DNA from 2 places in the Peribacillus suis genome. Region 2 is predicted to be linked to the other one. Evidence: a T-box and tRNA genes for the amino acid it is inferred to sense, from the RefSeq annotation. Region 2 holds a T-box; the other holds one or more tRNA genes.
What was found. The T-box of region 2 lies ahead of leuS (leucine--tRNA ligase). A T-box ahead of a tRNA ligase gene usually reads a tRNA of that ligase, here a tRNA-Leu.
Positions count from the first base shown of each region.

Region 1: it encodes a tRNA-Leu, which carries the amino acid that the T-box ahead of leuS (leucine--tRNA ligase) is inferred to sense. The anticodon was not compared.

Region 1 covers NZ_CM182019.1:81,707-96,973, reverse strand. The annotation lists rRNA gene AC503W_RS00515 (23S ribosomal RNA) at 1-2,502, opposite strand, end outside; rRNA gene AC503W_RS00510 (16S ribosomal RNA) at 2,676-4,226, opposite strand; tRNA gene AC503W_RS00505 (tRNA-Ala) at 4,386-4,461, opposite strand; tRNA gene AC503W_RS00500 (tRNA-Pro) at 4,474-4,550, opposite strand; tRNA gene AC503W_RS00495 (tRNA-Arg) at 4,556-4,632, opposite strand; tRNA gene AC503W_RS00490 (tRNA-Leu) at 4,642-4,730, opposite strand; tRNA gene AC503W_RS00485 (tRNA-Gly) at 4,743-4,817, opposite strand; tRNA gene AC503W_RS00480 (tRNA-Leu) at 4,823-4,904, opposite strand; tRNA gene AC503W_RS00475 (tRNA-Lys) at 4,914-4,989, opposite strand; tRNA gene AC503W_RS00470 (tRNA-Thr) at 5,034-5,109, opposite strand; tRNA gene AC503W_RS00465 (tRNA-Val) at 5,125-5,200, opposite strand; rRNA gene rrf (5S ribosomal RNA) at 5,212-5,327, opposite strand; rRNA gene AC503W_RS00455 (23S ribosomal RNA) at 5,392-8,325, opposite strand; rRNA gene AC503W_RS00450 (16S ribosomal RNA) at 8,499-10,049, opposite strand; gene lysS (lysine--tRNA ligase) at 10,466-11,959, opposite strand; gene dusB (tRNA dihydrouridine synthase DusB) at 12,155-13,153, opposite strand; gene AC503W_RS00435 (helix-turn-helix domain-containing protein) at 13,178-13,390, opposite strand; gene folK (2-amino-4-hydroxy-6-hydroxymethyldihydropteridine diphosphokinase) at 13,342-13,869, opposite strand; gene folB (dihydroneopterin aldolase) at 13,871-14,230, opposite strand; gene folP (dihydropteroate synthase) at 14,223-15,068, opposite strand; gene cysK (cysteine synthase A) at 15,227-15,267, opposite strand, start outside.
Region 2 covers NZ_CM182019.1:3,555,981-3,571,247, reverse strand. The annotation lists gene AC503W_RS17440 (gamma carbonic anhydrase) at 1-127, opposite strand, end outside; gene AC503W_RS17435 (alpha/beta hydrolase) at 342-1,145, shown strand; gene AC503W_RS17430 (hypothetical protein) at 1,186-1,371, opposite strand; gene mnmM (tRNA 5-(aminomethyl)-2-thiouridylate-methyltransferase MnmM) at 1,470-2,042, opposite strand; gene mnmL (tRNA modification radical SAM protein MnmL/YtqA) at 2,039-3,004, opposite strand; gene AC503W_RS17415 (SMI1/KNR4 family protein) at 3,169-3,672, shown strand; gene AC503W_RS17410 (DUF2524 family protein) at 3,760-4,023, shown strand; T-box leader at 4,183-4,411, shown strand; gene leuS (leucine--tRNA ligase) at 4,466-6,880, shown strand; gene AC503W_RS17400 (GNAT family N-acetyltransferase) at 7,033-7,518, shown strand; gene AC503W_RS17395 (S8 family peptidase) at 7,945-10,851, shown strand; gene AC503W_RS17390 (spore coat protein) at 11,007-11,528, opposite strand; gene gltC (glutamate biosynthesis transcriptional regulator GltC) at 11,611-12,513, opposite strand; gene gltB (glutamate synthase large subunit) at 12,647-15,267, shown strand, end outside.

The DNA of each region.
Region 1 (15,267 bases), 740 kb from region 2:
GGGGGAGATAAGCCTGTTATCCCCGGGGTAGCTTTTATCCGTTGAGCGATGGCCCTTCCATGCGGAACCACCGGATCACTAAGCCCGACTTTCGTCCCTGCTCGACTTGTAGGTCTCGCAGTCAAGCTCCCTTGTGCCTTTACACTCTGCGAATGATTTCCAACCATTCTGAGGGAACCTTTGGGCGCCTCCGTTACTCTTTAGGAGGCGACCGCCCCAGTCAAACTGCCCACCTGACACTGTCTCCCACCCCGATAAGGGGCGCGGGTTAGAATTTCAATACAGCCAGGGTAGTATCCCACCAACGCCTCCACCGAAGCTAGCGCTCCGGCTTCTCAGGCTCCTACCTATCCTGTACAAGCTGTAACAAAATTCAATATCAGGCTGCAGTAAAGCTCCACGGGGTCTTTCCGTCCTGTCGCGGGTAACCTGCATCTTCACAGGTACTATAATTTCACCGAGTCTCTCGTTGAGACAGTGCCCAGATCGTTACACCTTTCGTGCGGGTCGGAACTTACCCGACAAGGAATTTCGCTACCTTAGGACCGTTATAGTTACGGCCGCCGTTTACTGGGGCTTCGGTTCAAAGCTTCGCTTGCGCTAACCTCTCCCCTTAACCTTCCAGCACCGGGCAGGTGTCAGCCCCTATACTTCGCCTTGCGGCTTCGCAGAGACCTGTGTTTTTGCTAAACAGTCGCCTGGGCCTATTCACTGCGGCTTTTCTGGGCTATTCACCCTAAAAAGCACCCCTTCTCCCGAAGTTACGGGGTCATTTTGCCGAGTTCCTTAACGAGAGTTCTCTCGCACACCTTAGGATTCTCTCCTCGCCTACCTGTGTCGGTTTGCGGTACGGGCACCTTACATCTCACTAGAGGCTTTTCTTGGCAGTGTGGAATCAGGAACTTCGGTACTATATTTCCCTCGCCATCACAGCTCCGCCTTAATGGAAACGGGATTTGCCTCGTTTCCGGCCTAACTGCTTGGACGCGCATATCCAACAGCGCGCTTACCCTATCCTTCTGCGTCCCCCCATCGTTCAAACGATGTATAGGTGGTACAGGAATATCAACCTGTTGTCCATCGCCTACGCCTTTCGGCCTCGGCTTAGGTCCCGACTAACCCTGAGCGGACGAGCCTTCCTCAGGAAACCTTAGGCATTCGGTGGAAGGGATTCTCACCCTTCTTTCGCTACTCATACCGGCATTCTCACTTCTAAGCGCTCCACCAGTCCTTACGGTCTGACTTCAACGCCCTTAGAACGCTCTCCTACCATCGACACCATACGGTGTCAATCCACAGCTTCGGTGATACGTTTAGCCCCGGTACATTTTCGGCGCGGAGTCACTCGACCAGTGAGCTATTACGCACTCTTTAAATGGTGGCTGCTTCTGAGCCAACATCCTGGTTGTCTAAGCAACTCCACATCCTTTTCCACTTAACGTATACTTTGGGACCTTAGCTGGTGGTCTGGGCTGTTTCCCTTTCGACTACGGATCTTATCACTCGCAGTCTGACTCCCAAGAATAAGTATTTGGCATTCGGAGTTTGACTGAATTCGGTAACCCGTTGGGGGCCCCTAGTCCAATCAGTGCTCTACCTCCAATACTCTCATCTTGAGGCTAGCCCTAAAGCTATTTCGGAGAGAACCAGCTATCTCCAGGTTCGATTGGAATTTCTCCGCTACCCACACCTCATCCCCGCACTTTTCAACGTGCGTGGGTTCGGGCCTCCATTCAGTGTTACCTGAACTTCACCCTGGACATGGGTAGATCACCTGGTTTCGGGTCTACGACCTCATACTCATTCGCCCTATTCAGACTCGCTTTCGCTGCGGCTCCGTCTTATCAACTTAACCTCGCATGAAATCGTAACTCGCCGGTTCATTCTACAAAAGGCACGCCATTACCCATTAACGGGCTTTGACTACTTGTAGGCACACGGTTTCAGGATCTATTTCACTCCCCTTCCGGGGTGCTTTTCACCTTTCCCTCACGGTACTGGTTCACTATCGGTCACTAGGTAGTATTTAGCCTTGGGAGATGGTCCTCCCTGCTTCCGACGGGATTTCTCGTGTCCCGCCGTACTCAGGATCCACTCAGGAGGGAACGAAGTTTCAACTACAGGGTTTTTACCTTCTTTGACGGACCTTTCCAGGTCACTTCATTTACCCCGTTCCTTTGTAACTCCATATTGAGTGTCCTACAACCCCAAGAGGCAAGCCTCTTGGTTTGGGCTACATTCCGTTTCGCTCGCCGCTACTCAGGAAATCGCTATTGCTTTCTCTTCCTCCGGGTACTTAGATGTTTCAGTTCCCCGGGTCTGCCTTCAATACCCTATGTATTCAGGTAGAGATACTGTTCCATTACGAACAGTGGGTTTCCCCATTCGGAAATCTCCGGATCAAAGCTTACTTACAGCTCCCCGAAGCATATCGGTGTTAGTCCCGTCCTTCATCGGCTCCTAGTGCCAAGGCATCCACCGTGCGCCCTTTCTAACTTAACCGTTAAAAAGATCTTACTGATGCTTTGAAAAAAATTAATTGCCTTCTATCTATTATCTAGTTTTCAAGGAACAATGTAGAAAGATCGTCATCACGATGTGATGAGTCCTTCGTAGTTGAATGAATTACTCATTCAAAACTGAACAAAACAAAAGCGCTCTCGTATTATCCTTAGAAAGGAGGTGATCCAGCCGCACCTTCCGATACGGCTACCTTGTTACGACTTCACCCCAATCATCTGTCCCACCTTAGGCGGCTGGCTCCATAAAGGTTACCTCACCGACTTCGGGTGTTACAAACTCTCGTGGTGTGACGGGCGGTGTGTACAAGGCCCGGGAACGTATTCACCGCGGCATGCTGATCCGCGATTACTAGCGATTCCGGCTTCATGCAGGCGAGTTGCAGCCTACAATCCGAACTGAGAATGGCTTTATGGGATTCGCTTACCTTCGCAGGTTTGCAGCCCTTTGTACCATCCATTGTAGCACGTGTGTAGCCCAGGTCATAAGGGGCATGATGATTTGACGTCATCCCCACCTTCCTCCGGTTTGTCACCGGCAGTCACCTTAGAGTGCCCAACTGAATGCTGGCAACTAAGATCAAGGGTTGCGCTCGTTGCGGGACTTAACCCAACATCTCACGACACGAGCTGACGACAACCATGCACCACCTGTCACTCTGTCCCCCGAAGGGGAACGTCCTATCTCTAGGAGTGTCAGAGGATGTCAAGACCTGGTAAGGTTCTTCGCGTTGCTTCGAATTAAACCACATGCTCCACCGCTTGTGCGGGCCCCCGTCAATTCCTTTGAGTTTCAACCTTGCGGTCGTACTCCCCAGGCGGAGTGCTTAATGCGTTAGCTGCAGCACTAAAGGGCGGAAACCCTCTAACACTTAGCACTCATCGTTTACGGCGTGGACTACCAGGGTATCTAATCCTGTTTGCTCCCCACGCTTTCGCGCCTCAGTGTCAGTTACAGACCAGAAAGTCGCCTTCGCCACTGGTGTTCCTCCAAATCTCTACGCATTTCACCGCTACACTTGGAATTCCACTTTCCTCTTCTGCACTCAAGTTCCCCAGTTTCCAATGACCCTCCACGGTTGAGCCGTGGGCTTTCACATCAGACTTAAAGAACCACCTGCGCGCGCTTTACGCCCAATAATTCCGGACAACGCTTGCCACCTACGTATTACCGCGGCTGCTGGCACGTAGTTAGCCGTGGCTTTCTGGTTAGGTACCGTCAAGGTACCAGCAGTTACTCTGGTACTTGTTCTTCCCTAACAACAGAACTTTACGACCCGAAGGCCTTCTTCGTTCACGCGGCGTTGCTCCGTCAGACTTTCGTCCATTGCGGAAGATTCCCTACTGCTGCCTCCCGTAGGAGTCTGGGCCGTGTCTCAGTCCCAGTGTGGCCGATCACCCTCTCAGGTCGGCTACGCATCGTCGCCTTGGTGAGCCATTACCTCACCAACTAGCTAATGCGCCGCGGGCCCATCTATAAGTGACAGCCGAAACCGTCTTTCCATCTTCTCTCATGCGAGAAAAGAACATATCCGGTATTAGCTCCGGTTTCCCGAAGTTATCCCAGTCTTATAGGCAGGTTGCCCACGTGTTACTCACCCGTCCGCCGCTAATCTCAGGGAGCAAGCTCCCATCGATTCGCTCGACTTGCATGTATTAGGCACGCCGCCAGCGTTCGTCCTGAGCCAGGATCAAACTCTCCGAAGAAATGTTTGACTTGCTCATTTTGCTTTTTTATAGTGTGTGCTCACTCAAAATTTACGTTGGCGCTTTGTTTTGTTCAGTTTTCAAAGAGCAATATAATAGCAGTTAAAGTAACAACTTTATAATCATAACAAATCGTGATTAGCTTGTCAATACTTTTTTTGGTGGAGCCTAGCGGGATCGAACCGCTGACCTCCTGCGTGCAAGGCAGGCGCTCTCCCAGCTGAGCTAAGGCCCCAAAAAAAATCAATGGTCGGGAAGACAGGATTCGAACCTGCGACCCCTTGGTCCCAAACCAAGTGCTCTACCAAGCTGAGCTACTTCCCGAAAAATGGTGCGCCCGGCGGGAGTCGAACCTACAACCTTCTGATTCGTAGTCAGATGCTCTATCCAATTGAGCTACGGGCGCATATTAAGATGGTGCCGAGGACCGGAATCGAACCGGTACGGTAGTCACCTACCGCAGGATTTTAAGTCCTGTGCGTCTGCCAGTTCCGCCACCCCGGCATAAATAAATAGTGGAGCGAAAGACGGGATTCGAACCCGCGACCCCAACCTTGGCAAGGTTGTATTCTACCACTGAACTACTTTCGCAAACATGCGGGTGAAGGGACTTGAACCCCCACGCCTTGCGGCGCCAGATCCTAAGTCTGGTGCGTCTGCCAATTCCGCCACACCCGCATAATATAATGGTGAGCCATGAAGGATTCGAACCTTCGACCCTCTGATTAAAAGTCAGATGCTCTACCAACTGAGCTAATGGCTCATACTATTTATAAATGCTTTACATATGAAAAACCTGGATGAAAATGGTGCCGGCAAGAGGACTTGAACCCCCAACCTACTGATTACAAGTCAGTTGCTCTACCAGTTGAGCTACACCGGCAGGTGTAATATAAAATGGTGGAGGATGACGGGATCGAACCGCCGACCCTCTGCTTGTAAGGCAGATGCTCTCCCAGCTGAGCTAATCCTCCATATTGTATATGCTTGGCGGCGTCCTACTCTCACAGGGGGAAACCCCCAACTACCATCGGCGCTGAAGAGCTTAACTGCCGTGTTCGGAATGGGAACGGGTGTGACCTCTTCGCTATCGCCACCAAACATATCAGGAACGTTGTTCCTTCAAAACTAGATAATATCAGAAGGTGTTCATCTTTTTAAAGCGTTGGTTAAGTCCTCGATCTATTAGTATCAGTCAGCTCCACATGTCGCCACGCTTCCACCTCTGACCTATCAACCTGATCATCTTTCAGGGATCTTACTAGCTTGCGCCATGGGAAATCTCATCTTGAGGGGGGCTTCATGCTTAGATGCTTTCAGCACTTATCCCTTCCGCACGTAGCTACCCAGCTATGCCTTTGGCAAGACAACTGGTACACCAGCGGTGCGTCCATCCCGGTCCTCTCGTACTAAGGACAGCTCCTCTCAAATTTCCTGCGCCCGCGACGGATAGGGACCGAACTGTCTCACGACGTTCTGAACCCAGCTCGCGTACCGCTTTAATGGGCGAACAGCCCAACCCTTGGGACCGACTACAGCCCCAGGATGCGATGAGCCGACATCGAGGTGCCAAACCTCCCCGTCGATGTGGACTCTTGGGGGAGATAAGCCTGTTATCCCCGGGGTAGCTTTTATCCGTTGAGCGATGGCCCTTCCATGCGGAACCACCGGATCACTAAGCCCGACTTTCGTCCCTGCTCGACTTGTAGGTCTCGCAGTCAAGCTCCCTTGTGCCTTTACACTCTGCGAATGATTTCCAACCATTCTGAGGGAACCTTTGGGCGCCTCCGTTACTCTTTAGGAGGCGACCGCCCCAGTCAAACTGCCCACCTGACACTGTCTCCCACCCCGATAAGGGGCGCGGGTTAGAATTTCAATACAGCCAGGGTAGTATCCCACCAACGCCTCCACCGAAGCTAGCGCTCCGGCTTCTCAGGCTCCTACCTATCCTGTACAAGCTGTAACAAAATTCAATATCAGGCTGCAGTAAAGCTCCACGGGGTCTTTCCGTCCTGTCGCGGGTAACCTGCATCTTCACAGGTACTATAATTTCACCGAGTCTCTCGTTGAGACAGTGCCCAGATCGTTACACCTTTCGTGCGGGTCGGAACTTACCCGACAAGGAATTTCGCTACCTTAGGACCGTTATAGTTACGGCCGCCGTTTACTGGGGCTTCGGTTCAAAGCTTCGCTTGCGCTAACCTCTCCCCTTAACCTTCCAGCACCGGGCAGGTGTCAGCCCCTATACTTCGCCTTGCGGCTTCGCAGAGACCTGTGTTTTTGCTAAACAGTCGCCTGGGCCTATTCACTGCGGCTTTTCTGGGCTATTCACCCTAAAAAGCACCCCTTCTCCCGAAGTTACGGGGTCATTTTGCCGAGTTCCTTAACGAGAGTTCTCTCGCACACCTTAGGATTCTCTCCTCGCCTACCTGTGTCGGTTTGCGGTACGGGCACCTTACATCTCACTAGAGGCTTTTCTTGGCAGTGTGGAATCAGGAACTTCGGTACTATATTTCCCTCGCCATCACAGCTCCGCCTTAATGGAAACGGGATTTGCCTCGTTTCCGGCCTAACTGCTTGGACGCGCATATCCAACAGCGCGCTTACCCTATCCTTCTGCGTCCCCCCATCGTTCAAACGATGTATAGGTGGTACAGGAATATCAACCTGTTGTCCATCGCCTACGCCTTTCGGCCTCGGCTTAGGTCCCGACTAACCCTGAGCGGACGAGCCTTCCTCAGGAAACCTTAGGCATTCGGTGGAAGGGATTCTCACCCTTCTTTCGCTACTCATACCGGCATTCTCACTTCTAAGCGCTCCACCAGTCCTTACGGTCTGACTTCAACGCCCTTAGAACGCTCTCCTACCATCGACACCATACGGTGTCAATCCACAGCTTCGGTGATACGTTTAGCCCCGGTACATTTTCGGCGCGGAGTCACTCGACCAGTGAGCTATTACGCACTCTTTAAATGGTGGCTGCTTCTGAGCCAACATCCTGGTTGTCTAAGCAACTCCACATCCTTTTCCACTTAACGTATACTTTGGGACCTTAGCTGGTGGTCTGGGCTGTTTCCCTTTCGACTACGGATCTTATCACTCGCAGTCTGACTCCCAAGAATAAGTATTTGGCATTCGGAGTTTGACTGAATTCGGTAACCCGTTGGGGGCCCCTAGTCCAATCAGTGCTCTACCTCCAATACTCTCATCTTGAGGCTAGCCCTAAAGCTATTTCGGAGAGAACCAGCTATCTCCAGGTTCGATTGGAATTTCTCCGCTACCCACACCTCATCCCCGCACTTTTCAACGTGCGTGGGTTCGGGCCTCCATTCAGTGTTACCTGAACTTCACCCTGGACATGGGTAGATCACCTGGTTTCGGGTCTACGACCTCATACTCATTCGCCCTATTCAGACTCGCTTTCGCTGCGGCTCCGTCTTATCAACTTAACCTCGCATGAAATCGTAACTCGCCGGTTCATTCTACAAAAGGCACGCCATTACCCATTAACGGGCTTTGACTACTTGTAGGCACACGGTTTCAGGATCTATTTCACTCCCCTTCCGGGGTGCTTTTCACCTTTCCCTCACGGTACTGGTTCACTATCGGTCACTAGGTAGTATTTAGCCTTGGGAGATGGTCCTCCCTGCTTCCGACGGGATTTCTCGTGTCCCGCCGTACTCAGGATCCACTCAGGAGGGAACGAAGTTTCAACTACAGGGTTTTTACCTTCTTTGACGGACCTTTCCAGGTCACTTCATTTACCCCGTTCCTTTGTAACTCCATATTGAGTGTCCTACAACCCCAAGAGGCAAGCCTCTTGGTTTGGGCTACATTCCGTTTCGCTCGCCGCTACTCAGGAAATCGCTATTGCTTTCTCTTCCTCCGGGTACTTAGATGTTTCAGTTCCCCGGGTCTGCCTTCAATACCCTATGTATTCAGGTAGAGATACTGTTCCATTACGAACAGTGGGTTTCCCCATTCGGAAATCTCCGGATCAAAGCTTACTTACAGCTCCCCGAAGCATATCGGTGTTAGTCCCGTCCTTCATCGGCTCCTAGTGCCAAGGCATCCACCGTGCGCCCTTTCTAACTTAACCGTTAAAAAGATCTTACTGATGCTTTGAAAAAAATTAATTGCCTTCTATCTATTATCTAGTTTTCAAGGAACAATGTAGAAAGATCGTCATCACGATGTGATGAGTCCTTCGTAGTTGAATGAATTACTCATTCAAAACTGAACAAAACAAAAGCGCTCTCGTATTATCCTTAGAAAGGAGGTGATCCAGCCGCACCTTCCGATACGGCTACCTTGTTACGACTTCACCCCAATCATCTGTCCCACCTTAGGCGGCTGGCTCCATAAAGGTTACCTCACCGACTTCGGGTGTTACAAACTCTCGTGGTGTGACGGGCGGTGTGTACAAGGCCCGGGAACGTATTCACCGCGGCATGCTGATCCGCGATTACTAGCGATTCCGGCTTCATGCAGGCGAGTTGCAGCCTACAATCCGAACTGAGAATGGCTTTATGGGATTCGCTTACCTTCGCAGGTTTGCAGCCCTTTGTACCATCCATTGTAGCACGTGTGTAGCCCAGGTCATAAGGGGCATGATGATTTGACGTCATCCCCACCTTCCTCCGGTTTGTCACCGGCAGTCACCTTAGAGTGCCCAACTGAATGCTGGCAACTAAGATCAAGGGTTGCGCTCGTTGCGGGACTTAACCCAACATCTCACGACACGAGCTGACGACAACCATGCACCACCTGTCACTCTGTCCCCCGAAGGGGAACGTCCTATCTCTAGGAGTGTCAGAGGATGTCAAGACCTGGTAAGGTTCTTCGCGTTGCTTCGAATTAAACCACATGCTCCACCGCTTGTGCGGGCCCCCGTCAATTCCTTTGAGTTTCAACCTTGCGGTCGTACTCCCCAGGCGGAGTGCTTAATGCGTTAGCTGCAGCACTAAAGGGCGGAAACCCTCTAACACTTAGCACTCATCGTTTACGGCGTGGACTACCAGGGTATCTAATCCTGTTTGCTCCCCACGCTTTCGCGCCTCAGTGTCAGTTACAGACCAGAAAGTCGCCTTCGCCACTGGTGTTCCTCCAAATCTCTACGCATTTCACCGCTACACTTGGAATTCCACTTTCCTCTTCTGCACTCAAGTTCCCCAGTTTCCAATGACCCTCCACGGTTGAGCCGTGGGCTTTCACATCAGACTTAAAGAACCACCTGCGCGCGCTTTACGCCCAATAATTCCGGACAACGCTTGCCACCTACGTATTACCGCGGCTGCTGGCACGTAGTTAGCCGTGGCTTTCTGGTTAGGTACCGTCAAGGTACCAGCAGTTACTCTGGTACTTGTTCTTCCCTAACAACAGAACTTTACGACCCGAAGGCCTTCTTCGTTCACGCGGCGTTGCTCCGTCAGACTTTCGTCCATTGCGGAAGATTCCCTACTGCTGCCTCCCGTAGGAGTCTGGGCCGTGTCTCAGTCCCAGTGTGGCCGATCACCCTCTCAGGTCGGCTACGCATCGTCGCCTTGGTGAGCCATTACCTCACCAACTAGCTAATGCGCCGCGGGCCCATCTATAAGTGACAGCCGAAACCGTCTTTCCATCTTCTCTCATGCGAGAAAAGAACATATCCGGTATTAGCTCCGGTTTCCCGAAGTTATCCCAGTCTTATAGGCAGGTTGCCCACGTGTTACTCACCCGTCCGCCGCTAATCTCAGGGAGCAAGCTCCCATCGATTCGCTCGACTTGCATGTATTAGGCACGCCGCCAGCGTTCGTCCTGAGCCAGGATCAAACTCTCCGAAGAAATGTTTGACTTGCTCATTTTGCTTTTTTATAGTGTGTGCTCACTCAAAATTTACGTTGGCGCTTTGTTTTGTTCAGTTTTCAAAGAGCAACGCCTTACGACAGCTTATTTATTATAACATCCTGTTAACTCAGAGTCAAGAACTTTTTAAAACTTTTTCGAAGTTTGTAATCCGTGTGAAACTCGTTCGTAACAACAGATATAAATATAACATCATTACGCAAACTGCGCAATACCTTTTTTAAAGTTTTTTTGAAATAGCAAAAGTTTTTATTTAAAAGCTAAAAATCAAACCCTAACAACCTAACAAAATTATAATCAAAAAACAAAAAACCGATTTAGAACAGTGTGCCATGAGTCGCTGCTCATATACACACTTCCTAAATCGGTTCTGATTCACCGGTTTTCCTTATGGCTTAACGATGTCTCATTAACGGGAATAACAGGACATCACGAATCGAAGGCGAATTCGTCAGCAACATAACCAGACGGTCGACCCCAATTCCCAATCCTCCGGTTGGCGGCATACCATATTCTAAAGCCTCCAAGAAGTCCTCATCCATTTCATGAGCTTCGTCATTTCCTTGCTCACGCTCTTTCAATTGTGCCTCAAAGCGTTGGCGTTGATCAATTGGATCGTTTAATTCCGTGAATGCATTCGCATGCTCTCTTCCCACTATGAACAATTCAAATCGATCAGTAAATCGATCATCCTCTGGGTTTTTCTTCGCTAAAGGTGAAATTTCTACTGGGTGTCCATAGATGAATGTAGGTTGGATTAACTTATCTTCTACTTTTTGTTCGAAGAATTCGTTAACGATATGACCAAATTCCATGGACTCTTTCACTTCAATCCCATTTTCCTTCGCAAGTTGTTGCGCTTCTTCTTTGCTCATAGTAGTCCAAAAGTCTACACCAGTATATTCTTTTACAGCATCAACCATATGGAGTCTTTTCCACTCTGGTTTTAAATCGATCTCATATTCTCCGTACTGGATAGTTGTGGTTCCAAGAACCTCTTGTGCAATATGGGCAACCAAGTTCTCTGTCAAGCTCATGATATCCTTATAATCCGCGTACGCCTCGTATAATTCAATAAGTGTGAATTCCGGGTTATGTCTAGTGGAGACCCCTTCATTCCTAAATACTCTACCGATTTCATAGACTTTCTCTAAGCCGCCGACAATCAGGCGTTTCAAGTGAAGTTCAATGGCAATCCTTAAGTTTAAGGGCATATCCAATGCATTATGGTGAGTCAGGAATGGGCGTGCAGCCGCTCCACCTGCTACAGAGTGCAATAGCGGTGTTTCCACTTCCAAATATCCTTGATCGTCTAAGTAACGTCTCATAGCCTGCACAATACGACTGCGCATGATTAAAGTGTTTTTACTTTCTTCATTTGTAATTAAGTCAACATAGCGTTTCCGGTAACGCTCCTCTACATCCTTCAAACCGTGGAACTTATCGGGAAGTGGGCGCAATGCTTTAGAAAGGAACACATATTCTTTAGCTTTAATGGAAAGTTCGCCGACTTTCGTTTTAAAGATGACACCCGTGATTCCCACGATATCACCAAGATCCGTTTGATTGAAAATTTGGTATGACTCTTCTCCAACCTTATCTAAGCGGACGTATATTTGGATTTGGCCACTTATATCTTGTATATTGGCAAAACCAGCTTTCCCTTTACCACGTTTGGTCATGACACGACCTGCAATGGTAACTTCTATTTCTTTCTCCTCTAACTCTTCTTTTTCCAATGCACCATATGCATCAACAATCTCCTGCGAAGTATGGGAACGCTCGAACCTACTGCCGAACGGGTCTTGTCCATTGTCAATCATAGCCTGCATTTTGTCGCGTCTTACCTGCAGTTGGTCATTCAATTCTTCATGACTCACGAAAATCATCTCCATCTCTATTAATCAAAGCCTCATATAACTATTTGAACTTTCTAATTGCATACCTATTTATTCTTACATAAAGTAAAGGATTTCAACAGCTTTTTATCTTAAATTCTAATATATGGACAGATAAAAACTGCCAGGTTCACTGGCAGTTTTCGATAAACGTATTATAGAAAAACAGGAAGGTAATGTCAAACATCAAACCATTTGGATGTTTTGTTCCCTCGCTTCACATTCATCAACGAGTCCATACAGAAGTCGCGTAACATCTTCTCTAGTCTCACATTCATTAATACCTTTACGTGCTTTTGCATTGCCTTTGACACCTTTAAGGTACCAGGCAGCATGCTTGCGCATTTCACGGACAGCAACATGCTCATTTTTCAACGCTATCAGACGATCCATATGAAGAATGCATACATCCATCTTTTCACGGACTGTCGGCTCATCCATCAATTGTCCAGTTTCCAAATACTTCACTGTCCTGTATATCATCCACGGGTTCCCTAAGGCCGCCCGACCAATCATGACTCCATCAACGCCAGTTTCCTTTAGCATTCTTTCAGCATCTTGCGGGGTTTCCACATCACCGTTTCCAATCAAGGGAATGTTAATGGAATTTTTCACTTCTCGAATAATGTCCCAATTAGCTTTCCCTTCATACAATTGAACCCGGGTTCTGCCATGAAGGGAAATTGCCTTGCCCCCTGCACGTTCTACCGCTTTGGCATTCTCAACAGCAAATACATGTTCATCATCCCAGCCAATGCGCATTTTAACAGTAACAGGTTTATCTACGGCATCCACAACTGCCGAAACCATCTCATATATCTTATTTGGGTCAAGTAACCATCTTGCACCGGCATCACATTTCGTGATTTTCGGGACAGGGCATCCCATGTTGATATCAATGATGTCTGCCGTTGTATTTTTATCTACAAACTTCGCTGCCTCAACTAGATTTTTCTTTTCACCACCAAAGATTTGCAAGCTTAGCGGTTTTTCTCTTTCATCTATATAAAGCATATTCAGCGTTTTGGCATTTTGAAGAACGATTCCCTTGTCACTTACCATCTCTGCGCATACCAATCCTGCACCGAACTCTTTGACAGTCAAACGAAAAGCCGAATTACATACCCCCGCCATCGGAGCCAGAACTACCCGGTTCTTCATTTCAATATCGTCTATTTTTAACACATCGTGACCCCCTATACCACTCTTTCATTTATCCTCAAGTGGTTGCAGATCCTCAATTGAAACTTTAAGAACATCCACCACTTCTAGTAAAAATTCCTCTGTGGGATTTCGGTTCCCTCTTTCAACTTCACCCAACAAAGAAACAGAAACACCCATCTCTTTTGCGAACTCCTCTTGGGTAAAACCTTTTAACTTTCGAAAAGCGCGAATACGCCTTCCCCATTTTTCAGCTTCCATAATCGAACTCCTTCTTTATCCGGAATCTTTTCAAGCAGGTCGCTCAAGGATGTATTCATTTTCGGAAGAATTATATCTGATTCCAATTCCATTAAAGGAATAATCACAAATGCTCTTTCATGCATCCGAGGATGAGGGATTGAAAGAATCTCCGTCTCAACATTTTCATGATTATATAACAAAATGTCAAGGTCTAACGTACGAGGACCCCATCTAACATTCCTTTTTCTTCCTAATTCTTGTTCAACTTGCATGCATGCTCGCAATAAGTCCTCTGGTGTTAAATCGGTTTCCACCTTAATGACAGCATTCAAAAAACAATCCTGGTCAGTATATCCGACAGGGTCCGTTTCATATAATGATGAACAAGAGACAAGTTTAATATGTGGATCTTCACTCAATAATTGGAAAGCCCTTTGAAATGTATCGAAGCTCTCCCCCATGTTCGAACCAATTGATAGATACGATATATTTTTCATTTTAGCGTCCCCTTACAATCTCTATGGCAACCGATTCATAGTGTCCTGCTATAGGAGGGTCTGGTTTATATATCTTCACTGTACACACCATGATCTTCGGAAACTTGGTGAGTAACTCCGATGCAATCCTTTCTGCAACAGCTTCCACCAGCTTGTACGGTTCCCCTTCAACGATACCTTTACAGACTTCATATAATTCACCATAATTAATGGAGTCTTCGAGATTATCGCTCATGCCCGCATTGGCCAAATTCGCTTCTACAGTCAGATCCACCCTAAATCGCTGGCCAAGCTTTGTTTCTTCCGGAAATACACCATGGTATCCGTAGAATTCCATCTTATTCACAAATATCTTATCCATTAAACTCACCTTTTCCTATAAGAGCATCCATCATTTTAGCTGTACGTCCCATTTCCTTTACATCATGCACCCGGACCATTTGGCAGCCCTGAAGAATCCCATGACATATCGTTGCTGCCGTCCCTTCCAAACGTTCATGTGCCGGTAGATTAAGAACTTGTCCGATCATGGATTTTTTCGATGTAGCGAGCAGTACTGGATACCCTAATGATACCAGCTTATCAAGATTCCTCATCATTTCCAAATTCAGTGTCAAATCTTTTGCAAACCCGATACCTGGATCTAGAATGATATTCTCATCCAAGACTCCCTCTTTCTTCACAATCCTAATGCTTTCGAATAGATCTTGCAAAGAATCACGGATAAATTGTTGGTACTCCATATTGTCTCGGTTGTGCATTAAAATAATCGGAACTTGGTACATAGCCGCTACCTTTGCCATATGTGTATCTGCTTTTGCTCCCCAAATATCGTTCAGGATGTGCGCTCCTGCTTTCAATGCCGCTTCTGCAACTTTGGACTTGTACGTATCAACGGAGATAGGAATTTCAAAAGTACGGGAAATCGCTTCAATGATAGGTACGACACGTTCTATCTCTTCCTCATCCGTTATCCGTTCATAATTAGGCCGGGTCGACTCACCACCGATGTCCAAGATATCCGCACCATCTTCAACCATCTGCTCAGCATGTCTTAATGCAGCATCTACCCGATTATATTTTCCTCCATCGGAAAATGAATCAGGCGTAACATTTAAAATCCCCATAATTAAAGTCTTTTTGCCGTAATCCAATTCTAATGAACCGCATTTGATCTTCGATGTACTAGCTAATGACATAGGACGTTCTCCTTCATTAAAAAATCTACGTATATATATGAGTTTACCTATATACCCAGGCAAAGCGCAAGCACCTTAAAATCCAGAACCTCATTACTACACAAAAAAGAGAAGCAAAGCACCCTAGAGGTGCTTTGCTTCTCGGTTAACTTTTACTCTTATTCAAAGTTATACAAAGGTGTACTTAGGTAACGCTCAC
Region 2 (15,267 bases):
GAATGACGGTATTGAACCAGATCGTTGATTCATCACCGATTTTGACATCGCCTGTCACGACGGCATTTTCAGCAAGATAGGCGCTTTCGGAAATTTCTGGTTCCATGCCCTTGAATGGATAAATAATCAATTTTCATCATTTCCTTTCCGAAGTGGATAATTTTGCTGTATTATTTTAATATACCGTATCAAAATAGCCTTGGCTACTATTTGATTGAGCACAATTAATTAGGTTTCGTTTTTGTCGAAAACCGAAAATGTGGTTATAATTTACCATATAGATTATTTTTCATTCTGCATGGAACGTTTACAACTAGAGAAAAGTGAAAGGGGGATTTCGAATGTGGAAATGGGAGACGGACGGAGATGCAAAAGGCGTCATCGTCATTATTCATGGGGCAATGGAGCATCATGGCCGTTACAAGTGGTTAACACAAATGTGGCTTTCAGCCGGATACCATGTCGTCATGGGCGACCTACCCGGGCAGGGAATGACGACACGCGCCTTCCGGGGGCATATCGATTCCTTTGACGAATATTTAGAAGAAGTAAAAAGCTGGATTGAAGATGCATACGATTATTCCCTTCCTGTCTTTTTATTAGGACATAGCATGGGTGGGTTGATTGCGATCCGCCTGCTTCAGGAGGAAGAATGGGACATCGCGGGGGTCATTTTATCATCGCCATGCCTCGGTCTGATGACGCATCCTCCCAAATACTTAACCGCCATTTCACACGGCATGAATATCGTGATGCCAAAATTCCGGGTGGATTCTGGGTTAACTCCCCAAATGGCGACGAGGAATTCGGAAATCCGTGAATCGGATACGAACGATACATTGTACATTACCAAGGTTTCCGTTCGCTGGTATCGGGAGCTTGTACAGGCAATGAAGGATGCTTTTGAAGAGATTCCGGAGTTTCAGGACGTGCCTTTACTGATGATGCAGGGCGGAGATGACAAGGTCGTCAACAAAAAGGCGGTCCGGGAGTGGTTCAACTATAACTTGGCCAGCGAAAAGCAATACAAGGAATGGCCGAAACTATATCATGAAATTTTCAATGAACCGGAGCGGGATGACGTATTTCAATATGCACTGAGTTTCGTTGAAAACCGGTTGAAGATATTGGGCTATGTCGTTTAAATAAGAAAAAAGCTGCTGAGAAACTTCAGCAGCTTTTGTTTTAGAGGAATTTGTCAAAGGCATGTTCGAACGGCTTCAATTCTTCCATCGTGTTCTTATCTTCGGTCAATGCATTCAGGCTGGTGACGAATTGGCCATATGATTCACTTGTATCCGGTTTGATTTTCACAGTCAATAAATCTGCCCTGCCAGTAACGAAGTCGATAAATGTTCCATGTTTCTGCACCCATTTTTTTCTCATTATAATGGGTAAAAGTTTAAAAATACAAAATAAACGGTCGGATTTACAAAAACACCACCGTTTATTGAACGGTGGTGGGAGTTCTACCTTTTTTCTATCGCAATGAGGAACGGAGGAGAATGAACTTGGTTGATGAAGTCGTATTTCAGGACATGGGCTTTTTGTTGAGACAGGTTCTGTACATAGTGCATCAACGCATCCCGTTCCGTTTCTCCTCCTGGATGGCCGTGATAGATGACGAGGACGATGATGCCCTCTGGCGCCATCATGTCGAACAGTTTTTCCAGAGAAGCGATTGTCGTATCGGCTTGCGTGATGATCGATTTATCGCCTCCAGGTAGATAGCCAAGGTTGTAGATGGCCCCGGTGATCTTTCCCGCATGTTCCCCGGTGATATACGTATCAAGCTGTTCATGTCCATCGTGGACGAGGGTGCAACGCTTTTGTAAATGTTCCGTTTCCAATTTATTCGCGGTAGTGTGAATGGCTTGCTCTTGAATGTCAAAACTATAGACATGACCGGTTTCGCCGACCAATTGGGCGAGAAAAACGGTATCATGGCCGTTGCCCATCGTTCCATCAACGGCGATGTCCCCTTGTTGAACGGCTCTCTCAAGAAGTAGCTTCGCAAAATCCAAAACGCGATTCAGCTTCATGGTGATGGGACCTCCTCTGATTGATAATGTTTTCCCTGCCAGCTATTGCGGCGTTTCAGTTCGGCATCGATGGCGTTCAGGACATCCCATTTATTGACGCTCCACATCGGCCCGATCATCAAGTCTATGGGGCCATCGCCGGTAATGCGGTGGACGATCATTTCTGGGGGAATGACTTCCAACTGATCGCATACGAGATTTACATAATCGTCCCGTTCAAGAAATTCAAGCATTCCTTTTTCATATTGCTTGACCATCGGCGTTCCTTTCAAAAGGTGAAGCAGGTGGATCTTGATTCCCTGGACATCCAGTTTAGCGACTTCACGTGCGGTCTCCATCATCATTGCATAATCTTCGTTAGGCAAGCCATTGATGATGTGGGTACAGACCCGGATCCCGTGTTTACGCAGTTTATCGACGCCTTCCTTGTAGCAAGCATAGTCGTGGGCCCGGTTGATCAAGTTCCCCGTTTCATCATGGACCGTCTGCAGGCCAAGCTCGACCCAAAGATAGGTACGTTGATTCAGTTCGGCTAGATAGTCGACTACATCATCAGGCAGGCAGTCCGGGCGTGTCGCGATGGAAAGCCCGACCACTCCATCCTGAGTGAGGACGCTTTCGTACTTTTCACGAAGCTCTGCGACAGGGGCGTGCGTGTTCGTGAACGCTTGGAAATAGGCCATATACTTGCCGTCTTTCCATTTGTGGTGCATTTTTTCACTGACTTTCTTAAATTGGACATCAAGCGGTTCGACGCGATCGCCTGCAAAATCCCCCGATCCTGCGGCACTGCAGAAGGTGCAGCCGCCATGTGCGACTGTGCCATCACGGTTCGGACAGTCGAAACCGCCGTCAAGCGCAACTTTGAAAACTTTATGGCCAAAGTGATGGCGTAAATGGTAATTCCAAGTATGATATCGTTTGTTATCCGTTGCATATATAAACGGGTTTGCTTGATCCATATCAGCAACCTCCTACGTGTAATAAAGCGCAACCTATATTATACAACATTCCGGAGAATAGGTCTTTTTCTTAAAAAAGAAGCGTATAATGTATCTTGAAGGTTAATTTTAGATAGTTAAACAGGTGTGTTCGTTTATCTAAATTGAGTCGGGAGCTGATGAATATGACCGTTCAAGTAGAAGAAGTCATAAATCAAATGAAAAAGAAATTAGCAGAAAATAACCAGGTGCTAGAAGTCAATGATGACGGGACTGTGTTCAATGCAACGTGTACCTTCAATTCTCCTGCCTCGGACGAACAAATCCTCGCTTTTGAGGAAAAGACCGGTTTGCTGCTGCCAGATGAATATAAAGCATTTTTGAAGATAACGAATGGCTGCCGCCTGTTCGATCATGTTGAATCCGGGGGCGAAAATGATCTATACAGCCTCGAGGATATCATAAATTACACGTATGAAGAAGATTATGAAGGCTGTTATAAGGTGGCCTGCATTTATCAAGATAATATCGTGATCCATGGAAATGACGTGGCCAAAGGCAAGCAGGATTATATCATGGTAAAAGGTCATATCGATGATTTCGATGAAAGCAAGCCGCTTCATATGGGTTTCGCGGAGTGGCTGGAGCAATTCATTTCCCATCAAGGGGTAAAGTTCTGGGATAAGTGAAAAAAAATGATAATCCTCCCGTTCTTAGTTCAAACTAATTGTGATGATGTAATGTCATCCAAATGAACGTGAAGGAGAGGGTTTGAAATGGCAACAAGACAATCCGTTGGTCAGTTATTGGAGCAATGCGAAGGGGCTCTCCGATTTGCAGATTATGAATATAACGAAGCATCAAGGCTGGGCCATTACAGTGATGAGGAATTCCAGAAGTCACAGCTTTATATCGAAGAGGCTTTGACGAACTTGGACAAAATGTATGGAAGTGCGGATGCCCAGCAACGGGATATGCTTCAAAGGATGCAACAGCAATTGAATGATATAAAGAATGATATGATTTTATTGCGTCATTAAAGGTGTATGTGGGGGCTATGGAAGCATAGCTCCCTTTTCCAATGTGCACGATTTTGAATGGTGATGCATATATAATGAAAAACCTGGAGATAATGTTGGTGACCGGCTATTGCAATTGTCGGTAAAATTGACTAGAATGAAATAAAATCAAATATTCTTATAAAGACTATGAAGAGAAGTAGTAGCAATTAGAACCAGTTTAGAGAGTTGACGGATGGTGCAAGTCAACCTGGATTGATTGTGAACTCGTCTTGGAGTCACAGGTGTGAAGCGATAGTAATGCCTGGCGTCCAATCCACGTTACGGAACTTTTAAGCTGGGCGATTGTTTGTTGTCGCCAATGTGGGTGGTACCGCGGGAAGATATACATAATCCTCTCGTCCCAATTTGGGATGAGGGGTTTTTTATTGTTTTTTTTATACGGAAAATAGGAGGAAGTCTAATGAGTTTTGAACATAGAAGCATAGAAACGAAATGGCAGCAATATTGGGAAGCGAACAAAACGTTTAAAACGGGAGAAGATAGCGGCAAACGTAAATTCTACGCGCTGGATATGTTCCCCTATCCATCTGGAGCGGGTCTTCACGTTGGACATCCGGAAGGTTACACGGCGAGTGATATTCTGGCACGGATGAAACGGGCGCAAGGGTACAATGTGCTCCATCCAATCGGCTGGGATGCATTCGGTCTTCCGGCAGAGCAGTACGCAATCGATACGGGGAATGACCCGGCTGAATTCACGGAACACAATATCAACACGTTCCGTCGCCAAATCAAGGCGCTTGGTTTCTCTTATGACTGGGATCGTGAAATCAATACGACGGATCCGGAATATTATAAATGGACACAATGGATTTTCTTGAAATTATACGAAAAAGGCCTTGCCTATATCGATGAAGTCGCTGTGAACTGGTGCCCGGCACTTGGTACGGTTTTAGCGAATGAAGAAGTCATCGATGGGAAAAGTGAACGTGGCGGACACCCGGTCGAACGCCGTCCAATGAAGCAGTGGATGTTGCGCATCACGGCTTATGCCGACCGTCTGATCGACGATTTGGATGATGTGGATTGGCCAGAAAACATCAAGGATATGCAACGTAACTGGATCGGCCGTTCTGAAGGGGCTGAAGTGACGTTCACGATCGATGGATTCGATGAATCATTCACGGTGTTCACGACACGTCCGGATACATTATTCGGTGCAAGCTATGCGGTTCTTGCTCCAGAACATCCTTTCGTGGATAAGATCACGACATCCGAACAACGTGCTGCCGTTGACGCTTATTTAGACGAAGTGAAACATAAAAGTGACCTGGAAAGAACGGACCTTGCAAAAGATAAATCAGGCGTGTTCACGGGTGCTTATGCAATCAATCCGGTCAATGGCGAAAAGATGCCGATCTGGATTGCCGATTACGTATTGATCAGCTATGGAACGGGTGCAATCATGGCGGTTCCTGCTCATGATGAACGTGATTATGAATTCGCAGTCAAATTCGACTTGCCAATCAAAGAAGTCGTAGCTGGTGGAGATGTGACGAATGAAGCCTACACGGGCGACGGACTTCATGTGAACTCCGGATTCCTGGATGGAATGAATAAAGAAGAAGGCATCACGGCCATGATTAAATGGTTGGAAGAAAAAGCAATCGGTACGAAAAAAATCACGTACCGCCTTCGCGACTGGTTGTTCAGCCGCCAACGTTACTGGGGTGAGCCAATTCCAATCATCCATTGGGAAGATGGCACCATGTCAGCACTTAAGGAAGAAGAGCTTCCATTACTTCTACCTAAGGCAACGGACATCAAGCCTTCAGGAACGGGTGAATCACCACTTGCGAACATCACGGATTGGGTGAATGTAGTTGACGAAAACGGACGTAAAGGCCGTCGTGAGACAAATACCATGCCACAATGGGCAGGTAGTAGCTGGTACTTCCTTCGTTATATCGATCCGGACAATACGGAAGCTCTTGCCGATCCGGAAAAATTGAAAGAATGGATGCCGGTCGACATTTATATCGGTGGTGCCGAGCATGCCGTGCTTCACTTATTGTACGCGCGCTTCTGGCATAAATTCTTGTATGACATCGGTGTCGTACCAACGAAAGAACCGTTCCAAAACTTATTCAACCAAGGGATGATCCTTGGCGAGAACAATGAAAAAATGAGTAAATCAAAAGGGAATGTCGTGAACCCTGATGACATCGTGGAAAGCCATGGTGCGGATACGCTTCGCATGTACGAAATGTTCATGGGGCCATTGGATGCATCCATTGCCTGGTCGACAAACGGATTGGACGGTTCACGCCGATTCCTGGATCGCGTCTGGCGCTTACTTGTCAATGAAGACGGTACGATGACGGATAAATTGGTCGAAACGGACGACAGTGGCAAGCTTGAAAAAGTGTATCACCAAACTGTCAAAAAAGTGACCGAGAACTATGAAGAATTGAAATTCAATACGGCGATTTCACAGCTGATGGTATTCATCAACGATGCCTACAAAGCGGAAGCACTTCCGAAAGAATATATCGAAGGCTTCGTGAAATTGTTAGCACCGGCTGCACCACATATCTCAGAAGAACTTTGGTCTAAACTGGGTCATTCTGAAAGTATCGCTTACGGAACATGGCCTGCGTTCGACGAAGCGAAGCTCGTCGATAACGAAGTGGAGATCGTCATTCAAATCAACGGAAAAGTCAAAGCCAAACTTATGGTGCCGACTGATACGACAAAAGAAAAACTCGAAGAAATCGCGATGGGCGAAGACGCCATCAAAGAACAGATTGATGGTAAAACCATCCGCAAAGTCATTGCCGTACCTGGCAAATTAGTCAACATCGTCGCAAACTAACAATCAAAAGAGCTGCCCCGCATATTGGCCGGGGCAGCTCTTTTTTTGTTGCCCTGGAAAGGGACATTCGTCGATTTATAAATACTAGGACCATATCATGATATGTATTTTTATGGTAATATGTAATGAAAAACCAAGGAGCAACCATAACTATGGAAAAAGTTCATGACGTGGAGTTAAAACATTTTTCGAATGAATATTTGGACGTATTACATTCCTTTGAACTTCCTGAAGAACAAGGGCAGTTCACAGCATTACCAAGCAAGATTTTAGAGGTGAAAGAAGGACAACATCGTATTGTTATTTTATGTGAGGATGAGCCTGTAGGCTTCTTTCTATTACATTCAACGGAACGCGTTAAGGTGTACTCGGATAATCCGAAAGCGATGCTCTTAACGGCATTATCTATTAACCATGCAAAGCAAGGAAATGGTTATGCTAAACAAGCGATGCTCTTACTAAGTGATTTCGTTAAATCAGAATTTCCGTACTGTGATGAAATCGTTTTAGTTGTTAATCATAAAAATGTCCCTGCTCAGCGACTGTATGCAAAAGTAGGTTTTACTGATACAGGTAAAAGAAAAATCGGTCCGATTGGTGAACAGTTTGTCATGCATTTGTCGGTGAAGAATACATAACTCTTCAAACTTTCGGAAGCTAACCTGTAATAGAAAGATAGCATGAATAAATCATAGAGTGTTTTAATTTGAAAAAAAGGATCTTCGCTGAAGATTCTTTTTTTTGCCGATGATAGTTGATTATGTACCTAAGAACAAGGCTTCCCAAAACGCAGATGAAGAAAGTGGAAGAACCAAGATTCGAGATTCGGACACATATGGGTGATATGGTCGGAACCCTAAGTGAATGTGGAAGAAATAGAAGGAAAACCGGTTCTTATAAAAAGGAAAATATCTTGAATCAAAGATACGTATTAGTGCCAAATGCCTGTTTATTCCTTGGAGTCTAGCATTCTAAGGTTATTGCCAAAAAAATGGTTGATAATATTTAACAGTGTGATAATTTGGTATAGTAGAGCATTTTTAGCAATTTTAGGAGGGTAACTATTGAACGTTAAAAGAGTAAGGCAGTTTATGGTAAGTGTACTCATATTTTCACTTGTTTTTGGGATGTTGATTCCGCAAAGATCCCAGGCTGCGACAGATTCATCAAAAATCACACAAGCAACTTCCATTAAAAGTGGGGAAACGGTTGAAGGAAATTTTGACAAGCCTGAGACCCATTGGCTCCAGATCACCCCAACGAAAGATGACACGAGTCAGTTTTCCCATGTTGAGTTCGATGTAGAATCGGACGATTATCTTACTATTTCAGTCTATCCCACTTTAGAAAAAGCGGAGAAAGATGAAACGTATGATAGCTACCGGGCAACTAGTGGTCCTGAAGAAAAGGCCGTCATCGACTTCCCGTTCGGTTGGGAAGGAAGCTATTATGTGAAAATAGAGTATTTCGGTGAAGTGGATGAAGAGGGTCTATCCTTGCCCGAGTCGGAGAATAAGACGACTTACAAAATACATGCACAATCCGTAAAATTGCCTCCTTCCGCAACTTCTGCTGAACTGGGATTGGATTCATGTCCAGTGGAGTTAAGTGCTGTAGGAAAGTCCACGGGTAAAAACCTATTAAGTGAAATTCGCAAGTTCAGAGACGGAGTCCTTTCCAAGTCAGAGGAAGGACGCGCCCTATCTTCCTTGTACTATAAAGCCGGACCATTCCTGGTCCTTGATATGGCAGGAAGCAAGAGTAAACGAGACGATGTATACAACAATCTAGTAATCCTTCAACCTCTTATTGCAGACCTTAATGAAAATGGGGAAAGCAGTACAGCCGTCATTTCAAACAAACAGCAACAGGCGATTAAAGAATTGTTCGATGTGACGGTCGATGCGGTTCCCGCTTCACTGAAAAAAGAAATGAACGGCATTGCGGATAAAATCGGCATGAACCATCTCGCAGGCGAGCGTGTTGTCGATATTGCAAGCAAAGCGGGTTATAAGCTACCGGCTTCCAAAAGCATCACGAGCAAGTATATCGTCAAGATGAAGCCGGGTAAAAAACTGACTTCGGTTCAAACCAAGGTACAAAGCTATGGAACGTTCTCGACCTTCAAAAAACAAGATGTCATCCTCGATGATACATATGTGGTGGAGCTAAAGGGAACGGGCAAGATGAGTGCAGCAGCCCTTACACAGGTTGAAAACCTCTCGGATGTAGAGTATATCGAGCCGGTTAAACCGTATAAAGCCCTTTCAAATGACATTCAATCCCCATATCAATGGTCCTTGAACAATGAGGGGCGTGAAGTAAGTAAAAAAGGCGCTGACATTCATAATGATGAATTGCAGAAACTTATAAAAAGTCGCAATCTGAAAGAGACATTGGTTGCGGTAATCGATACAGGTGTCGATCATACGCTAGCGGACCTGAAAGGCAAAGTCCTTATTGACCAAGGTAAGAACTTCATCGACCAAAAAGTGGACGCAATCGATGATAATGGACATGGTACACATGTTTCAGGCATCATCGCTGCCCAGTCGAATAATGGATATTCCATGGAGGGAATCAATCCATTGGCCAAAATCCTACCTGTCAAGGTCCTTGATTCTTCAGGGGCAGGCGACACGGAAAAAATTGCAGCGGGAATCATTTATGCGGCAGATAAGGGAGCCAAGGTCATTAACTTAAGTTTAGGCGGTACCTATAGCCGGACCATCGAGCACGCCCTGAAATATGCAGCATCCAAAGGCGTCGTGATCGTTGCGGCAAGCGGGAATGAAGCCAGCATGCTTTCTTACCCGGCTTCCTCTAAATATGTGATATCCGTCGGGGCAACCAATGCCTATGATATCGTTTCGGATTATTCCAACTTTGGCCCGACACTTGATTTGGTGGCACCTGGAACAGGGATTCCAAGTCTTGTGCCAAACGGAAATGTCACGTTTATGGATGGGACATCGATGGCAACGCCACATGTCGCAGCAGTTACCGCGTTATTACTTTCCGGTAATCCGGGATTGAAAACCAATGACGTACGCACCATCCTTCATGAAACAACCGATTACATTGCCTTTAAGGAAGAAGACAATGAAGGAATGTATGAAGATTATGATGAGGAAGGAGAGCCGATAGCACCAGCGGTCGACAGAGATTATGTGTCAGGGTTCGGAAGGCTGAATGGCTTTAGTGCCCTTAGTAAAGTGGATCTGAAAGCTGCAGTGAACCCCATCCTTGATAATCAAACGAAACTGACAGGAACGGCTATAAAAGGTTCAAAAGTGGAAGTGAAAAACGGAAGCAAGACAATTGGAACGGCAGTGACTTCAGCCAAAGGTACGTTCAGTGTTGCCATTCCAGCTCAAAAGGCCGATCAACGCCTTAGCGTGAATATCTCTGATTCCACTAAGTCAGCGGTGGCTTCCATTAAAGTGTTTGTGAAGAAGGGGGAAGCTCCTAAAGCACCTACTGTGAAGGCTGTAAGTGACAAAGATACGTATGTAACGGGAAAAGCAACGGCGGGAATCACGATTTCCATCAAGAATAGCGCCAAAAAAGTAATTGGCAAGGGCAACACAGACAGTAAAGGGAATTACAAAGTAAAAATCAGCAAACAAAAAGCAGGCACAAAACTTTCCATCACAGCTACAGACGCGGCGAAACGGGTAAGTAAAGCGAAAAATGTGACTGTGTTGGATAAAACGGCGCCAAGTGCACCAAAAGTCGATAAAGTAACGGACAAATCAAAAAAAGTAACCGGTAAAGCGGAAGCGGGATCGACCGTTACTGTCAAGTACAAAGATAAGAAGCTAGGATCGGCCAAAGCTGATAAAAAAGGGAAATTCACCGTGAAAATCAGCAAGAAAAAAGCAGGATCGACGTTGTCCGTAACAGCAAAAGATAAAGCGGGCAATACAGGCAAAGCGAAGAAAGTGACTGTCAAGAAATATAAAAAGTAACGCATGAAGCGGAAACGGCACTCCCCTAATAGGGATGTGCCGTTTTTTGTCATGGTCTATCGGTCTACTATAAATGGTTGGAAAACACATATAGAAAATAGTTCCCATGATAAAAAGGTAAGCGGTGGGATCGATTTCCACTTACCTTTTTTCGTTCATAATTGGGACAAAGCTTTTTTGGCCGTCTTCACGTCGTTTTGGAGAAGCTGGTTGAAATCATAAGCTGGATAGAGATCTCTTTCATATAGATAGTTGAAAATCCTTGCGTGATTATCGATGGCCCCATTTAATTGCTTTTTAAAGACCTTCCGTAGGGAAGGGGTGGCCGTTTCAGTTATGGCAGTCGCATAATTTCTGATGGAGGATTTGGCCAGCCCGAGTAAATCCCCGGCAGCCATTGCCGATGCATCATCTCTTATTTCATCCCCCTGCAGTATTTCTCCCATGCGATCTTCCTCATCCCGATTGGCATCAGGTGTCAACGGATAAAATTGCAACAGCTCCATGAGGTTTTGCGTTAGCGAATGGATCATGTTTTTGTAGTGTGTTTTTAAAACCGGGTCTTTTATTTCTGGATAGGCTTTTTTTAGCTTCATAAGGGCATTGGACTGTGATGCTACCAATTCATGAAGCTCAAGTGTTTCATGCCAAGCAAGATGTGAATGTGTGGGTGTCATGTTAATACCTCCTGAACATATTGTCTCGATACAGTATTCAAGAGGTGGGCATTTCGGAAGTTATCCCATTATTGAGAAAATATTATTGGTATTGCTCCAGCCTTGCAAAGAATTTCTTAACAAACTCGTAAAATACCTTTTCTGATGGGGCAAGCTCTCGATTCCTTGGAGAGATGATACCGACTGTCCGTTTGACAGAAGGCGTTTCAATGGGAATCTTGACGGTCATCCTCGGCACGATTTCATAGAAGGTGCTGTCAGGCAAGAGGCTGACCCCGATTCCAGCGGACACAAGCCCTTTTATGGAATCCATGTCTTCCCCTTCCGAAGCGATGTTCGGTGTGAAGCCGGCCTGCTTACAAGCCTCGATGGCCAGGGTGTTCAAGACGTAACCTTTGGGGAACAGCACAAAAGGATCATTCCTCAGGTCGCTTAGGCGCAGGCTCTTTCTTTCAGCCAGCGGATGGGTGATGGGAAGTAGGGCGGACACGTTTTCGGTGAATAAGATATGGCCGTCGATATCGGGATCTTTTGTAGGGACCGGTCCCAGGAAGGCCAAGCCGATTTCCCGGTTTTTCACGGCGTCCATTAAGTAGGAGTAGGAGCCTTGTTTCAAATGAAATGAGATGTTCGGCTGTTCATCTTTAAAAGCGGAAATGACAGTCGGCAATAAATAGGTGGAGAGGCTTGTCGGAAACCCGATTTTGATCATCCCATGTTCCGGATCCAGGAATTCCTCGATTTGATATTTGGCATATTCAATGGACTTTATCGCCGTTTTGGCATGAACCAAAAATATTCGTCCAATCGGTGTTAGTTGAATGTTCCGGCCGATTTTCTCGAATAACAAGACGCCGAGTTCTTCTTCCAGTCTAGCAATCTGGCGGCTGATGGCCGATTGGGCAATATGTAGGTGTTCGGCGGCTTCAGAGACGTGTTCCCTCTCCGCAACCTCGACGAAATAACGCAATTGACGTAGTTCCATTTACTCATCTCCTTCCATCTATCTCAAAGTGAGATAGATTTTGGCTTAATTATATATTGTTTATATTGATTTGAAAACCTAGAATAATATGTAAGTGACATAACGGTGTAAGAAATAAGAGGGGGGAAAACGTATGACATACAATCAAATACCAAAAGCACAAGGTCTTTACCGTCCGGAATTTGAACATGATGCATGTGGGATCGGTTTATACGCTCATTTAAAGGGGCTAGCTACACATGATATCGTCAAGCAAGGACTGCAGATGCTGTGCCAATTAGATCACCGCGGGGGACAAGGGAGCGATCCTCTAACAGGGGATGGGGCAGGATTGATGGTGCAAATTCCTGATAAGTATTTCAAGCTGACTTGCCCGGAAATGAATTTGCCGGCAAAGGGACGCTATGGTGTGGGCATGCTCTTTTTTTCCAACGATGATGCTGAACGGAATGAAATTGAGACTCGTCTGAATTCATTAATCGAACTAGAGGGTCAAACGCTTCTAGGCTGGAGAACGGTTCCTGTGGATGCAGGGAAATTAGGGGACGTCGGTAAGGAAACATGTCCGACAATCCGACAGGTGTTCATCGGGGCAAGTGATGACGTTACGGAAGACTTGGCTTTTGAGCGCAAATTATTCATCATCAGGAAACAGGCTGAAAACTGGGCGAGGGAACGGGGAAACCGTTTTTATTTTGCGAGTCTTTCAAGCGCGACGATCGTTTACAAGGGATTGCTGACGCCGGAACAAGTCGATGCTTTTTATCTTGATTTGCAGCATGAAGATTTTTTGTCCGCTTTCGCTTTAGTGCATTCCCGCTTTAGTACCAACACCTTCCCTAGCTGGGAACGGGCCCATCCAAACCGCTACTTGATCCATAATGGGGAGATCAATACGCTTCGGGGCAATGTCAACTGGATGAAAGCGCGTGAACAGCAGTTCGTTTCGGAAGCTTTCGGGGATGATTTACAAAAGGTCCTTCCTATCTTGGATACGGATGGAAGCGACTCATCCATTTTGGATAATGCCCTTGAATTCTTCGTGCTGGCAGGACGAAAACCGGCGCATGCCGCCATGATGCTGATTCCTGAACCATGGACGGAAAATCCGCATATGACCAAGGAAAAGAAAGCCTTTTACGAATACCACAGCATGTTGATGGAGCCTTGGGATGGTCCGACGGCAATCTCGTTCACGAATGGGAAACAAATCGGGGCGATCCTGGACCGTAATGGATTACGACCTGCCCGTTATTATGTGACCAAAGATGACTATATCATTTTCTCCTCGGAAGTCGGCGTAATCGAAGTCGAGCCGGAAAATGTATTATATAAAGAGCGTTTAAGCCCAGGCAGGATGCTTCTGCTTGATTTAGAGGAAGGGCGCATCATCTCGGATGAAGAAATCAAATCCGAAATGGCAAACGAACTACCGTATCAAAAGTGGCTGGACGAACAGATTGTGCAGTTGACGGACGAAGAACAGCCGGTCGATGTGGAACCAATATCCGATTTGGTTTTCCGTCAAAAAGCGTTCGGCTATACGTATGAAGACGTGCAAAAATATTTGTTGCCGGTCATTAAGGAAGGAAAAGATCCACTTGGCTCGATGGGGAACGATATTCCGTTGGCGGTATTGGCGGATGGCCCGCAATCGCTTTTCAATTACTTCAAGCAATCCTTTGCCCAGGTGACCAACCCACCAATCGATTCGCTGCGTGAACAAATAGTTACGTCAACGATGACGTTTCTGGGGGCAGAAGGCGACTTACTGAACCCGAATGAAAGGAACAGCCATCGCATTCAATTGGATACACCGGTATTGACGCCAGGACAAATGAAGCAGCTAAAAGAAAATACCTATCCGGAGTTCAAAAGCAGGGTCATCGAGACTTTATTTTCTGAAGATTTGGAACTTGAGTTGGATCGTATATGCCGGGAAGCGGAACAGGCGATAACGGAAGGCGCCAGCCTCCTGATTTTATCCGATAAAAATATGACCGAAGACCGTGCTGCGATTCCTCCATTATTGGCGGCCAGTGCCCTTCACCAAGAGCTTATTCGTCATGGGAACCGGACGAAGGTCAGCATCATCGTCGAAACCGGAGAAGCACGGGAAGTCCATCACTTCGCCGCTTTGATTGGATATGGGGTGGATGCCATCTATCCGTATCTTGCTTTTGAAACGTATAAGCAGGCAGTCGCAGACGGCAGTCTAACAATCAGCTACGAGAAAACGGTTCGCAAATATGTGAAAGCCGTGACGGAAGGCATCGTCAAGATCATGTCGAAGATGGGAATTTCCACGGTCCAAAGTTACCGTGGTGCCCAAATTTTCGAAGCGGTCGGAATTAGTGCGAATGTGATTGAACGCTATTTCAGTGGTACAGCGTCACAGCTTAGTGGGATTGAATTGGAGACCATTGCGGAAGAAGCATGGATCCGTCACCAACGTGCCGTCGCCGATCTTTCCAATCAGACGCTTGAAGCGGGCAGTGATTTTCAATATCGGGCAAATGGTCAGCATCATGCGTTCAACCCGAAAACGATTCATACGCTGCAATGGGCGTGCCGAAAAGGTGATTACAGCCTATTTAAGCAATATTCCCAGTTGGCGAATGAAGAGCGCCTCGGATTTTTGCGGAATTTATTCTCATTCAATCAAAAGAACCAAAGTATCTCCATAGATGAAGTGGAATCCGTGGAATCCATCGTGCGCCGTTTCAAAACAGGGGCCATGTCATTTGGGTCGTT